DNA from 2 places in the Sphingomonas anseongensis genome. Region 2 is predicted to be linked to the other one. Evidence: predicted binding sites of a transcription regulator. Region 2 holds the regulator's gene; the other holds the start of a gene.

Region 1 (7,871 bases), 360 kb from region 2:
TCAGGGTGACGTCGAGGTCGACCCTGCCCTGGTCGGTCACCGGCACGACCTTAACCTCCGCGGAGGCGACAAGGCCGGTGGCGATCAGCGCGCGGCGGAGATCGTCGACCCTGTCGCGCTCGAACCTCTGGCCCGGCTTGAACCTCGCCATCTCGGCGACGTGGCGGGCGCTGAACGGCGGCTTCCCGCTGACCCGGATCGCCCCGAAATGAGCAACCGGCCCCGGGTTTACCGGAAGCACGAGGGTCGCGAGGTGGGTCTGGTGATCGACGACGATTTGCTGCTCGCCAATGTTGGCGAGAGCGAAACCCTCCTCGCCCAGCGCAACCTTGAGCGCAAGGTTGGCCGAGATCACCTCCTGCGCATTCACGGGATCGCCGAATTTGACGGCAAAGGACTGGCGAAGTTTCTCGGCGTCCGGGCCGGCTGCCTCGAGCCCAGGAAGCTCGACAGACCGGAATCGATATTGCTGGCCCGGCTGCGCCTCCAGGGTCACCCGGAGAACGGAGCCTTCGGGTTCGATGGCGGGCTCGACGAGCGCGTCATAATAGCCTTGGGATCGCAGAAGCTCGGCAAGCAGCTCCGAATCGTCTTCGGCGCGGCGCTGGATTTGGGCGGCGTTGGCTTCCTCCCTTCGCCGTTCGTACAGCGCGGACTGCTTCTCGAACGCGTCCACCAATTCCTGCCGATTTCCCAGCCGCTCGAGCCCGTCGATCACGATCGCATAGGCATGCTCGGAGTCGGTCTCGGTAATTGCAGCCGCTGGAGCGTCGGGCGCCTGTTGCTGAGAGGCGTCGGGCAGGTCCTTGCCGATCTCCGGCCACGGCACGCCGAGGTCCGGCATGGGGTCAAGCGGCGCGGATGGGTCGATGTAGGTGGAATCGGGTTGCGGCTCAGGTGGGGGTGACGGGTTTGCTTGCTGGGCGACAGCAGGGGCGCAGGCAAATGCCGCCGTTGCGGCCGCACAAAGCAGCCGCGCGATGACCCCCACCCCAGCCCGCTCGTCCATTGGTGCAGACTAGAGGGCGGACATGAACCGCGCCAGACCGGCCAGACGATTTAGTGAACGCTTCCGCGCACTTCCTCGCTGCTCAGCGTGACGATGACCCGCTCGATCTGCCGCCAGTGACAGAAGCGGACCAGGTTGCCCGCGTCGCGGCTCTCCTCCGCACGGACGGCTGCCTCGAGACCGGCATTGTCGCCGAAGCGCTCGATCAGCTCCGCTGCATCGGCAAGCGCCGGGCGGCCCGAAATGAAGGGAGAGTCCATTGAAGCGCCTTAGCCCCGGAGCCGTTTCGGGACTGCGGATGAACATCGTCAACGGAGCGTTGACCATCTGCTCTCCGCCGATTGCGAAGGCCTGTCATCGGACCTAAGCTGCCTCCGAGAGCGGGGGCTCACCAATGAGCGATGTATTCGTCTCGTATAAGGCAGAAGACCGGCGGCGGGTTAAGCCGCTGGTCGATGCGCTCGAGGCCGAGGGCTATTCGGTCTGGTGGGACGAGCAGATCGGCGGCGGCGCGCAATGGCGCCACATGATCGAATCCGAGCTCAACGCAGCCAAATGCGTCATCGTTGTCTGGAGCAAGCGCTCGGTCGGGCCGGAAGGCACGTTCGTGCAGGACGAAGCGACGCGGGCGCAAGAGCGCCGCGTCTATGTGCCGGTGCTTCTCGATAACGTCCATCTACCGCTGGGCTTTGGGGAGATGCAGGCGCTTCCACTGAGTGGATGGAAGGGCGGCCGTTCCGAGCCGCGTTTCCAAGCCATCCTTTCTGCGGTCGCCAGGCTCGCCGGCGAGTCGAGCGGTGAGGCGATCTCCGCTTCTGGCGGCACTGGGCTGAGCCGGCGAAACGTCATTGCCGGAGGCAGCATTGCCGCAGTCGCCGTCGCTGCCGTTGGCGGCTACGCGCTCTTCAAGCCGACGTCCGCTTCCGCTGCTGGAAGCATCGCCGTCCTGCCGTTCGCCAATTTGAGCGGCGATCCCTCCCAGGCCTATTTTTCAGATGGAATTGCCGAAGAACTTCGGAGCGCCCTGGCCCGCCTTGCCGGCCTGAAAGTCGTAGGCCGAACCTCCTCGGAAGCGGTTCGCAACGACGATGCGGAGACCGCTGCGAAAAAGCTCGGCGTCGGCAACATCCTCACCGGAAGCGTCCGGCAGTCCCCCTCGACCATTCGCGTCAGCGCGCAGCTCATCGACGGCCAGAGCGGGATCGAACGCTGGTCGCAAAACTACGATCGCAAACCGGGCGATGCGATCGTCATCCAGACGGATATAGCCGAGAATGTGGCCCGGGCGCTCAGCATCACGCTCGGCGGGTTCGAGCATGAAGCGATCACCGCCGGAGGCACAAAGAACCCTGAGGCCCAAAAGCTTCTGCTTCAGGCGCTCGAAGCGACCCGGCGCGGCGATAAGGATGCGTTGCAGGAGGGCATTTCCCTCGCCGACGCGGCGATCAAGCTCGATCCGAAATATGCCGATGCTTATGCGAACAAGGCGCTGTTCACCAATTGGTATGCAAGCACCTATTCCGATGGTCTTCCGGAACTTGTGCGGCTTCGTTCAGATGCGATGGAAACCGCCAAGGTCGCGCTTCGGCTCGCTCCGAAGCTCGCCAACGCTCACCATGCCTTGGCGGAGATTTACCGCGTCGTCTTGGACGTTGGGCCCGCAATCCGCGAGTATAAGATTGCGCTTCAGCTCGCGCCCGCCAGCCCTGCCGTGTTGTCGGATTATGCCTTCATCCTCGGAGCGCTCGGAAACAGCACGGAGTCGATCAGGCTTTCCGATCAGGCGATCAACCTCGATCCGTTGAGCGTCAACGCCTACTTCGTTCATTTTTCCGCCCTGCTCGCCGCCCACCGGTTCAACGAAGCGGTCGAGTTTTCACAGAAGCTCGAACGGACGCGACCGTATCTGTTCAACTGGCCCGAGATCGTCGCGACTGCGCTCGTTGCCCAAGGCAAGCTCGCCGAGGCCCAGGCCTATCTGAAGCGAGCACCAACGGACAATTACAACCGTCTCGTCAACGAAGCGGTGATCCTCGCCCAGACAGGGAAGAGCAAGGAGGTGCCGGCGGTGATCGAGAAGATGCGCCAATCCTATGGCGACGCCGCAAGCTACCAATATGCCGAGGTCTATGCGCAGCTCGGCGATAAGGATCGAGCCTTCGCGGCGCTCGATCGGGCATGGGTAATCCGCGATTCGGGATTGCTCCGAGTGGAGCGCGACACGTACATCGACCCGCTTCGGAGCGATCCCCGCTATGCGGCACTGCTCCGGAAGATGAACTTCCCCGCCTGACGCTGGCGCTTGCAGCCGCGGTCTGCCAAGGCGCGGCAATGGACGGACAAAACAAGCGCGCTGGCGGCTGCTTCATCATGGCGGCAGTCCTGCTGGGGTTCCTCGCCGGCCTCGTAACCGGCAACGCGCTTCGCGGCGTCTGGATCGGCCTTGGCGCGGGAATTGCCGTGGCGGTCGCCGTATGGCTGCTCGACCGGCGCCGAAGCTAGAGTCTCAACCCAGCTTGCGCCCGGCCCAGATCACCCGGCCGATGCAGTGGATCGCGTCGATGTCGCAATCGGGCCAGTCCGGGTAGGCAGGATTGTCCGACTGGACGGTTACCCGTCGTCCGGTGGGATGGATCGCGAGCCTTTTCACGACCAGGACATCGTCCGCGCGAAGGACGTAGATCCCGTCCCGGAGCCGCTCCATACAGTCGCCGAGGTCGACCAGGATGTCGTCGCCGGCATTCAGCGTCGGCGCCATCGAATCCCCCTCGACACGAATGATCGACAGCTTCGATGAAGCCGACGGAGTGAGCGTCCGGAGCCAGCGCTCGTCGAACGCGAAATAGGGTCCTCCCCTTTCCTCCCCGGCAAATGCGCCCGGCCCGGCCGAGGCATGCACGAGCGTCCGCTTCACGGGAATGAGCCCTGGCGGAGGCTTGTCCGCATCGGGCGGGCCGCCGAGCAAGGATTCGGGAACGCCGAAGAAGCGAGCCAGCTTCTTTCGCTCTTCCTCCTTCAGCTTCCTCGGAACACCACGGCGTACGAATTGCTGGATGTAGGCCGAGTTGCGGCCGAGCATTCGCGACAATCCGGCGAAATCTTCGCCGCGCTCGGCGCAGAGGCGCTCCAACACGGCACGGGGATTGGACTCCATGGTTGGTCTCATAAGTGTAGGCATGTGCCTAGACAAGTAGGAATTGCGTTGGGAATGGATGGGCAGCCGAGTCGTCAGACGAAGTGGGGAATAAGCGTGTATCTGCTAAGAGAAGTCGAGAAATTTCTACGCCACCAGGAGGTCGCACCAACCCGATTCGGCCGGGATGCTGTCGGCGATCCGCGGTTTGTTTTCGATCTGCGCAAGGGGAGAGAGCCGCGCCCGCGAACTATACAGCGGGTTCTCGCCTATCTGGAGACGCCGCAATGATGCGGCTGGCCATGTCCCCCGCCGCCGCGGGGTTGCTGCGTTCCCTGCTTCGGCGTGGCGGCGTAAACCGCGATAGGATTTTGCTTACCGAGTTCCGTTCAACGGATTGGCAATCATTAACCTTTACAGGCGAGCAACACAAAATTCGCCTTCGTGTCCCAGCGCCGGATGCGGGGGCGATAGTGGCAAGGCTGGTTAACGGACTTGAAGATTCCGAGTTCTCCATCCCCGGCCATGTGGTTGCCGACATCGCGCTTGCAGGCGAGCCCGATCAACAACCGGACGGCTCGCTGGTGCTCACCATCGAGGCGTTGACGGTCGAGGACTAGTTTAAGCGAGCGACTGGCGAAGCTCGGCGAGCGCAAGTTTCAGTTCGTCGGCCGGACTGAGGCGCTCGCCAGCGCCGGCGCCACTTGCCTTGTTGCGCAGGTGGCGCTCGATCGAATCGCGCAATTCGCCGGCGGTGGGCATGGGCCGCGGCATCGCAACGACGTTGGTGGCGCTCACCGCCATGGGCTTGTCGAGCAGCAATTCGGCAAGCTCCTCCGCCGCCTCGCTCTCGAACTCGAGCGGGCGGAGCTCGAACTCGGGAAGCTCGAAGCATCGGCGTGCGAGGAGTCGGGCGAGAAGGGCCATTCACGCTTCCTACCCTGCCAAAGGTTGCCGGCTGGTTAGGCAGACGCCGAGGATTCGATCAGCTCAACGAGCGCTTCCGTAAAGGGCTTCACGTCGTCGGGGTTGCGGCTGGTCAGGATGTTCCCATCGATCGTCGCCGGTTCGTCCACGACCTTCGCCCCGGCATTGGAGAGATCTGTGCGGATCGAAGGCCATCCCGTAACTTTTCTGCCCCGCACGAGATCGGCTTCCACGAGCAGCCAAGGGCCATGGCAGATCGCGGCAACCGGCTTGCCCGCCTGCGCAAACTCCCTGATCAGCGCAATCGCCGGCTTGTTCATTCGCAGGGCATCCGGGTTTCGGACCCCGCCGGGCAGGACCAACGCGTCGAAATCGGCCGAGCGAGCGTCCTCGATCCTCACGTCGGGCCGGATCGTCCTGCCCGGATCGTCGTGCACCGTCGCCTGGATCGGCCTCAAGTCCGGCGAGGCGAGCATTACCTGCGCGCCCATCGCCATCAGCATTTCGCGCGGGCCGAACAGCTCCGACTCCTCGAACCCGTCGGTGGCGACGATGAGCACCCTTGAATCGCGGATTTTCGGCACTTGGTGACTCCGTTCGGCGAACAGCAGGAACCGCCCTGCCCCGCCGGTCGCTTAGGCGATCATGCCGGAACAGAAGCAAAGGTTGCGCCACAGCAGCGATAGCGAGCCAGGGTACTCGCGCAAGCGGATGGGCCGCTACTGGGCCTATTTCGACGAGGCGGGTGAACGCGTGACCGACCGCGACACGATCGACCGGCTCAATTCGCTGGGCCTTCCCCCGGCCTATACCGACGCCTGGTTCTGCAAGGATTCCAACGGGCATCTGCAGGCGACCGGGATCGATGCGCGGGGCCGCAAGCAATATCGCTACCATCCTGACTTCCGCGCCCGGGCCGACAAGAAGAAATTCTCCGGCCTCCTCCAGTTCGGCGAGGCGCTACCGAAGATCAGGACGCGGGTGGAGGAGGATCTTGGCAGCACGGGAATGAGCCGGGAGAAGGTGCTCGCTGCCGTCGTCCGGCTCCTCGACACCGAATATCTGCGCATTGGGAACGAACGCTACGCACAGGACAACAAGAGCTTTGGTGCGACGACGCTTCTCTGCCGCCATGTGAACACCGACGGCGGCAAGGTGAAGATGCGCTTCAACGGCAAGCACGGGAAGCTCCACGAGCTGGTCATCACCGATCGGCGGCTTGGCCGGATCGTCCGCCAGTGCAAGGAGCTGCCCGGCCAGGCGCTGTTCCAGTACATCAACGGCGAAGGGGTGCCGCACCCGATCACGTCCGATGACGTCAACGCCTACATTCGCGAAGCGAGCGGAGGCGAGTTCACAGCCAAGCATTTCCGCACCTGGTGGGCGAGCGTCATCGCCTACGGCGAGATTCTGGAAGCGGACGAAGCGAGCCGGGTCAGCGTCCAGACCGTCGTCGAGCCCGTGGCGGAAGCGCTTGGGAACACGCCGGCGATCAGCCGCAAGTCTTATGTCCACCCGGCGCTGATCGAGGCGATAAAGGACAATCCGCGCGACCCGCTTGGCGGCATCGAGCCGCAGCGCAAGCGCAAGTGGTTGTCGTCTCCGGAAGTCGGCTTCCTCAAATTCCTGGAGCGAAAGCAAGGCACGCAGCGCAAGCGCGCTGCTTGATTTCCACGGCCCGAACCGGCCATGACCGCCGGCGATGGACGAGCGCATCATGTGGCCCTCGCGCGCCGCCGCCTGGCTGGCGCAGAACCGGCACGAGCTGATGATCGGCGCCGCCGCGGCCGTCGCTGCGGTCGCGCTGATGCTCGTCCTTCGCGAAATCGGCCGCCAGATCGCCGCCAGGGACCCACATTGCCGCACCTGGCGCTCGGTGATCGGGCGCGTGTTCGCCAGGACCAGCATCGTATTCATGGTCGTCGCCGCGCTCGACGTGCTCGCCAGCTACTCAGAGCCGCCGGAGCGGATCGCTCGCCTGATCGATGTCGCGTTCATCATCGTCGCGGCGTTGCAGGCGGCGGTGTGGGCGCGCGAGCTGGTAATGGGAATTCTCGCTCAGAAGGCGGGCGACGAACCGGGGGAGACCTCTCTCGACAACGCCCGAGCGGTGATCCGCGTGCTCGTCAGCGTCGCATTGTTCGCGATCGCGGTGATTGTCATCCTCGACAATCTGGGCGTGAACGTCACCGCGCTTGTCGCCGGGCTCGGCATCGGCGGAATCGCAATCGGCCTCGCGGCGCAGGGAATCTTCTCCGACCTGTTCGCCGCGCTTTCGATCCTCTTCGACAAGCCATTCCGTCGCGGCGACACCATCAGCTTCGGTAACAGCGTCGGAACCGTCGAAAGGATCGGGCTGAAGACGACGAGGCTTCGCGCCCTGAGCGGTGAACAGCTGGTGATGGCCAACACCAAGCTTCTCGATCAGGAAATCCGCAACCTGGCCGAGGGGCAGAGCCGCCGCACCAGCCTCAATTTCGGAATCACTTACCAGACGCCGACCGAGAAGCTGGAGGCGATTCCGGACCTCGCGCGCCAGGCGGTGGAGAGCCGCCGGGGCTGTGCCTTCGTCCGCTGCGCGATGACGGGCTTCGGGCCGTCCAGCCTCGACCACGAGCTGCTGTTCGATGTCACGACGGTGGACCCCAACGTCCTCGCAGCTGATCGAACCGCGATCATGATGCACATCCTTCGCGAGTTTGCGGAGCGAAAGATCGACTTCGCCTATCCGACGCAGACGACCTTCACGGCCGCGCCCGACGGGAAGATGATCATGCCCTATGCGGCCGCTCCGGCGCGCCG
Region 2 (7,871 bases):
CCCCTGCCCTTCATATGTTCCTCCGAAGGAAGCCCGAGCCATTTGGCCTGGGCGCCGGTGGCGATCACCAGGGCGTCGGCATGGTATTCGGTGCCGCTGTCGCCGATCAGCACGAAGGGGCGGCGCGACAGGTCGACCGAGGCGATATGGTCCCATACGACCTTGGTGCCGACATGCTCGGCCTGGGCCTGCATCTCCTCCATGAGCCACGGACCCTGGATGACCTCGCGGAAGCCGGGGTAGTTTTCGACGTCGGTGGTGGTGGTGAGCTGGCCCCCGGGCTGGATTCCCTGGATGACGATCGGCGAGAGGCCGGCGCGGGCGGCGTAGATGGCAGCCGTATAGCCGGCCGGGCCCGAGCCCAGCACCGCCAGGCGCGTCGAAATGCTGTTTGTCATTGCCGCCATTTAAGGAGCCGAAGCGGACCCCGCAACGGCGGCAATTCGACGGCTAGACCGCGCGGCGGCCGGCGACGAAGTTCCAGATGAGAACGATGACGCCGATGATCAGAAGCAGGTGGATGAGGCCGCCAGCGACGTGGAAGGCGAAGAAGCCCAATGCCCACAAGATGAGCAGGATTACGGCGATTGTCAGAAGCATGGGTAGGTCCTCTTGGCTGGAATTCGGAACGAAGCCGTAACCGTTCAACGGCAGCGCTGTTCCGCCGGTCCACCTGCCCAGGCTTAGACGAGCCTGCTCTGCTGCAGCGACGCGTCGATGAAACTCGCGAACAGGGGGTGCGGCTCGAACGGGCGGCTCTTCAGCTCGGGGTGGAACTGGACTCCGACGAACCAGGGATGGTCGGGCCGCTCGATGATCTCCGGAAGTCGCCCGTCGGGCGACATCCCTGAGAAGACGAGGCCGGTCTTTTCGAGAACCGGGACATAGTGGGTGTTCACCTCGTAGCGATGGCGATGCCGCTCGCTGATCCGGGTCGCGCCGTAGATGTTGGCGGCCCGGCTATTGTGGCCGAGCTCGGCTTCATAGGCGCCGAGCCGCATCGTTCCGCCAAGGTCGCCGTCGGCCGCTCGCTCCTGCAGCCCCTCCTTGCTCATCCATTCGGTGATGAGGCCGATCACCGGCTCCTCGGTGGGGCCGAACTCGGTGCTGGAGGCGTTCTCGACGCCAGCCGCGCGCGCGCCTTCGATGCAGGCCATCTGCATCCCCAGACAGATGCCGAAAAACGGGATTTCGCGCTCGCGGGCGAACTTGACCGCGGCGATCTTGCCCTCGCTCCCGCGCTCGCCGAACCCGCCGGGGACGAGGATGCCGTGCAGCGGCTCGAGCTCGGCCGCGAGGCTCGAATCCTCATGCTCGAACAATTCGGCGTCCAGCCACTGGATGTTGACCTTGGCGCGGTTGGCGATTCCGCCGTGGATCAGCGCCTCGCGAAGGCTTTTGTAGGCGTCGGGAAGGCCGACATATTTGCCGACCACGCCGATCGTCACTTCGCTCTCGTAATTGTCGATCCGGTCCATGACCTCGCGCCAGCGGTCCAAGTTCGGCCGAGGGGCGTCGTCCATTCGGAAGGCGTGGAGCACTTCATCGTCCAGCCCCGCCTCGTGATACTGCAGCGGAACGTCGTAGATGTTGCGCGCATCGAGCGCGGGGATGACCGCCGACTTCCGAACGTTGCAGAACAGCGCGATCTTCTCCCGCTCGGGTTCGGGCAAGGGTCGGTCGCAGCGGCACAGCAGCACCTCCGGCTGCACCCCGAGACTGGAAAGCTCGCGGACGCTCTGCTGGGTCGGCTTGGTCTTCAGCTCGCCGGCGGCGGCGATCCAGGGGACCAAAGTGGTGTGGACGCTGACGGTCTGGTCGCGGCCAAGGTCGTTCCTCAGCTGGCGAATCGCTTCGACGAAGGGGAGGCTTTCGATGTCGCCGACGGTGCCGCCGATCTCGCAGATGACGAAGTCGCAGCTGGCGGTATCGGCGAGAGCGAACTCCTTGATCGCGTTGGTGACGTGCGGGATCACCTGGACGGTTGCGCCAAGATAATCGCCCCGCCGCTCCCTGGCGATGATGTCGCGGTAGATGCGGCCGGTCGTGATGTTGTCCGACTGACGCGCGGATACGCCGGTGAAGCGCTCGTAATGGCCAAGGTCGAGATCGGTCTCGGCCCCGTCGTCGGTGACGTAGACCTCGCCGTGCTGATAGGGGGACATCGTCCCCGGATCGACGTTTAGATAGGGGTCGAACTTGCGGATCCGGACCTTGAATCCGCGCGCCTGGAGAAGCGCCCCGAGAGAGGCGGACAGCAGGCCTTTTCCAAGGGAAGACACCACGCCGCCGGTGACGAAAATGAACCGCGCCATGGGAGTTGAGGCTTAGGGGGCGAGTGCCCCCAAGGGCAACCCGTTAAGCGAAAAAAGTTTTCTACTGGGCGAGCGGAACCGCCGGCGCAGAGTCATTCGTCGGGGTCGCCGGCTGCTGTTGCGCGGGCTGCTGCTGGGTCGGAACCGGAGTGGTTGTGGCCGGGACCGCCGGAGCGGTCTGGTTGACGAGCGACGTGTCGATCGTCGCCGGCTTGCGGCTGACACCGGCGATGGCTGAGAGGGCGATCGCGAGGATGATGAAGAGTGCGGCGAGGACCGCGGTGGAGCGGGTGAGGAAGTCCGCGGCTCCGCGAGCAGTCATCAAACCCGACGAGCTTCCGCCCACCCCGAGGCCCCCGCCTTCGGAGCGCTGCATGAGGATCACGCCGACGAGGGCGGCGGCGACGATCGTCTGGATGATCAGGAGGAAGGTGAAGAGCATCGGGAAGCCTTATCTGTTGCCGCGGCGACTTAGCGAGTGAGGCTCAGGCTTTCAACGCCGCAGCTTCGATGATCGGAACGAAATCCGCAGCCTTGAGGCTGGCTCCGCCGACGAGAGCACCGTCCACATCCTTCACCGAGAAGATCTCGGCCGCGTTCATCGGCTTGACCGAACCTCCGTAAAGGATCCGAATCTCGTCTCCGGCGTCACCGTAGGCGGCGCGAAGCCTGCGGCGCAGGGCCGAATGCATCTCGCCGATGTCGGCTGCCGTCGCGGTCCGTCCCGTTCCGATCGCCCAGATGGGTTCATAAGCAAGGGCGAGCTTTGAAACGTCGATGCCGCGCGGGAGCGACGAGTCCAGCTGGCGCTCGACATTCGGCACTGCATCGCCGGCCTCGCGGACGGTGAGGGATTCGCCGACGCACAGGATGGTGAGAAGCCCGGCGTCGAGCGCCGCGGACGCCTTCTGCCGCACCTCGTCGTCGGTCTCACGCTGCGCATCACGGCGTTCGGAGTGGCCGACGATCGCCATCGTCGCACCTGCGTCCACCAGCATCGCGGTGGCCACGCAGCCCGTGTGGGCGCCCTTCTCCGCGAAATGCACGTCCTGGGCGCCGATGGGGAAGCCAGGGACAGCGCGGACCGCGCGCTCGATCAGCGTCGCCGGAACGCACAGGCCCGTCTCAACCTGGGGAAATTTTTTGGCAGAAGCGGCGATCGCCTCGATCTCCGCGATATCGCTTCCGACGCCGTACATCTTCCAGTTTCCAACGACGAGCTTGGTCCGTGCCATGCCTTTCCTCTCCTTGCGCGGTGCCGTAGCCTCGCCCCGCTTGAAGGCGCAAGCGCCCACCCGTAAAGCGGCTGCCAACCGCTTCTTTCCAGAGAGTTGCCAACCGTTATGCTCAGATATTTCCGCAGCATGTCCAAGTCGACGATTGGCACCGCCATCATCGGAATCGTCGGCCTTCTGATCCTGATCGGCTTTGCCGCCGGGGATATCAGCAGCGTTAGCCTGGGCGGCGGCGGGCTCAGCAGTGACACCTTGGCAAGAGTGGGATCGCGCAGCGTCACCGATCGCGACATGAGCTCGGCGATGCAGCGGCGCCTTGGCCAGGTCCGGCAGCAGAACCCTGAAGCCGGCTATCCGGAGCTCGCCGCCGACTTCGACCCGCTGCTCGAAAGCCTGATCGAGCTTCGGTCGCTGCAGGCGTTCGCCGCCAAGAACGGCTTCGTCCTTTCCAAGCGCCTGATCGACAAGGAGATCGCGCAGCTTCCGGGCGTTCGCGGCCTTGCTGGCGAAGTCAGCATCCAGGGCTACCAGACCTTCCTCGCCCGCGAGCATCTGACCGACGCGGAGGTCCGCGACATCATCTCCGGCACCTTGCTTCAGCAGCTGTTGGTAACGCCCGTGGCGAACAATGCCCGGGTGCCGATCGGGGTCGCCACGCCTTATGCTTCGATGCTTCTCGAGCAGCGGGAGGGCCAGGTGGCGCTGATCCCGATCGAGGCGTTCGCTGCAGGGCTCAACCCGAGCGACGCGCAGCTCCAGCAATATTATTCCGCCAACCGGGCGCGCTACATGGTCCCCGAACAAAGGGTGCTGAAGATCGCCAGGATCGGGCCGGAACAGCTCGCCGGTGTCTCTGCTACGCCCCAGGAGATCGAGGCGTATTACAAGGCTCACCAGGACGTTTACGGAGCTAAGGACGTTCGGGCGATCGACCAGGCGGTCGTGCCGGACCAGAAGGTCGCCGCCGGAATCGCTCAGCGCGCGCGCTCCGGCCAAAGCTTCGTCGACGCGGTGAAGCCGGCGGGGCTCGGGGCGCAGGACGTCCAGCTCGGCCCGCAGACCCGCGACCAGTTCACCGACGTCGCCGGAGCGAAGGTCGCCGCGACCGCATTTGCAGCCAAGACCGGCACGGTTATCGGGCCGATCCAGTCGGAGCTCGGCTGGCACGTGATCAAGATCGAATCCGCGCAGACGCAGGCGGGCAAGTCGCTGGCCCAGGCGAGCGACGAGATCGCGGCGAAGCTGAACGCCGAAAAGCGGGCCGACGCGCTCGCGACGCTGGTCGACAAGGTGCAGGACAAGATCGACGACGGGGCGAACTTCGACGAGACCGTAAAGTCGGCGAATCTGTCCGTGACGGTAACCCCCCTGATCACGGCGAGCGGAGTCCAGCGCGGCGACTCAGCCTACAAGTTCCCCGAGGACCTCGTGCCCGTGCTCAAGAGCGGCTTCGAGCTTTCGGCGACGGACGATCCGGTCGTCGAGCAGCTCGCCGGCGACAAGGGCTTTGCGCTGGTTTCCCCGGCGCAGATCGTGTCGAGCGCGCCGGCGCCGCTGGCGTCGATCAAGGACCGGGTCAGGACCGACTGGATCCGCGGGCAAGCGCTCGCCCAGGCCAAGGCAGTCGCGAACTCGATAGCTGCCAAGGCGCGCGGCAAGGGATCGCTTGCGGAAGCCGTGAAGGCCGCAGGCAAGCCGCTTCCGGCCATCCAGCCGATGAGGGCCCGCCGGATCCAGCTGTCCGAGCTTGGCGACAAGGTCCCTGCACCGCTTCGGGTGCTGTTCAGCAGCGCGTCGGGAACGGCCAAGGTCGGCGCAGACCCGCAGGGCCGCGGTTTCTTCGTCGTCAAGGTCGACAAGATCGTGCCCGGCAACGCTACCGGCCAGCCGGGGCTGATCACCGAAGTCCAGAACGAATTCTCGCAGCCCTTGGCGCAGGAATATGCGCAGCAGTTCCAGGCGGCAGTCAAGAACGCGGTCGGGGTCAAGCGGAACCAAGCGGCGATCCAGGCGACCAAGAAGCGGATCACAGCGGGCTCGCTTTAAGCTTCAGCTCGCTTGACCTGCAGGCATTTGTTTCCTACACGTTCCCTGTCTGTTCATGCTATGGGGGCCACGGAAATGCTGACCGCAAAGCAACGCGAGCTTCTCCTCTTCGTCAACCAGCGACTTGGCGAAACAGGCGTCAGCCCGAGCTTCGACGAGATGCGCGAGGCGCTCGCACTCAAGTCCAAGTCCGGCGTGCACAGGCTTATTTCGGCTCTTGAGGAGCGCGGGTTCATTCGGCGGCTAGCCAATCGGGCGCGTGCTCTCGAGGTGGTGAAGCTCCCCGAGTCGAGTGCGCCGGCGCCTATGACGCCGAGGCCGGTCACTCCGGTGGCAGCGAACGACACGATCGAAATCCCGCTGCACGGACGAATCGCGGCAGGCACTCCGATCGAGGCCCTGCAGGGCACCGAAGGCTTTGCGGTTCCGGCTGCGCTTCTGGGGCCGGGCGAGCATTACGCGCTCGAAGTCTCGGGCGATTCGATGGTTGAGGAGGGAATCCTCGACGGAGATTTCGCGCTGATCAGGAAGGTGGATACCGCCCGCGACGGGGAGATCGTCGTCGCCCTAATCGACAATGAGGAAGCGACGCTCAAGACGTACCGGCGCGAAGGACAGGTGATCCGGCTGGACCCCGCCAATTCGCGCTATGAGCCGCAGCGCTACGAGGAGGGCCGTGTCCAGATCCAGGGACGCCTGAGCGGCCTGATCCGGCGCTACTGACGATGGCCGATCCCAGGATCGACTATGTCGAGCTTCCGAGCGCGACCGCGCACGAGTTCACCCGGGCTTTCTATTCGAAAGCGTTCGGCTGGACTTTCACCGATTACGGGCCGGATTATTCAGCGACGACCACTGGCGACGTGGACGTCGGGCTGAACGGCCAGCCGGACGATTCGATCTCGGCACCGCTGCCCGTCATCCGGGTCGCGGACCTCGAGGCGGTGTTCGACGCCGTGAGCAAGGCCGGCGGAGTGATAGCCAAGCCCATCTTCTCCTTTCCCGGCGGACGGAGGTTTCACTTTATCGATCCGTCGGGAAGCGAGCTCGCCGTGTGGAGCGAGCTCTAGCTTATTCCGCCGTCGTCGGGTCGATGACGCTTCTGACCTCGGAAATCTTGTTGGCGGGGAAGCCGCCGCGCTGCGCATGCTCGCGGATAATCTCCTCGTTGGGAGCGCGGTAGACGCAGTAGATCTTGTCGTCGGTCACATAGCTGTGGACCCACTGGATCGTGGGGCCGAGGTCACGAAGCACGTTGCAGCTCGTCTGGGACGCGTTCTTGAGATCGGGTACCCCGAGCTTCCCGACACCCGGCATGTCACGCTCGATCACATATTGTGGCATGAAATTTCACCTCCCTCGCTTTCGCGACCGCATAGCAGATGGCGGCGCAGGCGCCCACGGGTGCTGGCCAAGCTGGCTCGACACGGTGACCACGCGCGGCGCCCCCCGGAGATAAATCGCAACGCCGCCGGTGCGACCGAGCGAGTCCCGATCGAGCTTGAGCCATCTGGGACTGCAACTGCGCGGAAGCCAGCGGTCCGATACGGCGATGTCTGAAGCCGCGCAGGAGCGGACGAGGTCGCGCCAGGCGATCGAGGCGGTCGAGCGGGTCGCGAGTACTCGCCACGTCCGCCCTTCCCTCATCACGTCGGCGACGCAGGAGTCGCGCGAGCAGTTCGCGAACGGCGCTTCCTCGAGAACCAGCGGATCGCCGTCGAAGCCCGCGGTCTCGGCAAAGACGTCGCGGATGAAATCGCCGGTTCGGCTGCGAAGGATTCGCGGGGCGCCGTCGCTCTCGACGACCGCGAGATGCTTGCCGTCGCCGGTCACCAGCAGGTCGGGCGAAGGCGCCAGCGCCGCTCCGGTCGCCCCGAGAGCGACCGGGACGAGCCCAAGCAGGCGCACTCGCCCGTTCCACATCGCCAGCCACAATCCGCCGGCGATCATAAAAGCGAAGGCCCAACCCGGCATCGACGCGAGCGTGGCGACGGCTCCGCTGGCGCTTCCGACCCAGTGCGCGAGCCACAGCAGGAACTGGATAGAAAGACCGGTGAGGTACCAGAAAGGCGCGCCCAGCCCGACCAGGTCGAGCAGGAGCGATGCGGCCTCCAGCGGCATGATGACGAAGGTAGTGAGGGGGATCGCGACCAGGTTCGCGCCGATCCCGTACAGGCCGGCCTTGTGGAAATGGTAGAGCGCGAGCGGAATCAGGGTGAGCTCGACTGCAAGGCCGGTCGCCGTCATCGCCAGGAGTGCCCGGCCAAGCCGCGCG

The links. The regulator LexA, encoded in region 2, represses DNA repair genes until DNA is damaged. The targets are predictions, from matches to a motif close to GTTCCNCNCTTGTTCT.
Region 1: LZ519_RS03170 (S24 family peptidase) is a predicted target of LexA. The motif match lies at 4,240-4,255, and genes of this name have one in related genera.

The regions. Positions count from the first base shown of each region.
Region 1 is NZ_JAMGBC010000001.1:621,041-628,911, forward strand. Features, by position in the region: gene LZ519_RS03150 (autotransporter assembly complex protein TamA) at 1-1,009, opposite strand, end outside; gene LZ519_RS03155 (hypothetical protein) at 1,060-1,269, opposite strand; gene LZ519_RS03160 (TIR domain-containing protein) at 1,404-3,302, shown strand; gene LZ519_RS03165 (hypothetical protein) at 3,341-3,511, shown strand; gene LZ519_RS03170 (S24 family peptidase) at 3,516-4,163, opposite strand; gene LZ519_RS03175 (hypothetical protein) at 4,430-4,762, shown strand; gene LZ519_RS03180 (hypothetical protein) at 4,764-5,069, opposite strand; gene LZ519_RS03185 (type 1 glutamine amidotransferase domain-containing protein) at 5,105-5,653, opposite strand; gene LZ519_RS03190 (DNA topoisomerase IB) at 5,715-6,737, shown strand; gene LZ519_RS03195 (mechanosensitive ion channel family protein) at 6,772-7,871, shown strand, end outside.
Region 2 is NZ_JAMGBC010000001.1:257,541-265,411, reverse strand. Features, by position in the region: gene trxB (thioredoxin-disulfide reductase) at 1-398, opposite strand, end outside; gene LZ519_RS01405 (lmo0937 family membrane protein) at 451-600, opposite strand; gene pyrG (CTP synthase) at 684-2,315, opposite strand; gene secG (preprotein translocase subunit SecG) at 2,377-2,757, opposite strand; gene tpiA (triose-phosphate isomerase) at 2,801-3,550, opposite strand; gene LZ519_RS01385 (peptidylprolyl isomerase) at 3,659-5,596, shown strand; gene lexA (transcriptional repressor LexA) at 5,672-6,319, shown strand; gene LZ519_RS01375 (VOC family protein) at 6,322-6,666, shown strand; gene LZ519_RS01370 (DUF4242 domain-containing protein) at 6,668-6,940, opposite strand; gene LZ519_RS01365 (ComEC/Rec2 family competence protein) at 6,947-7,871, opposite strand, start outside.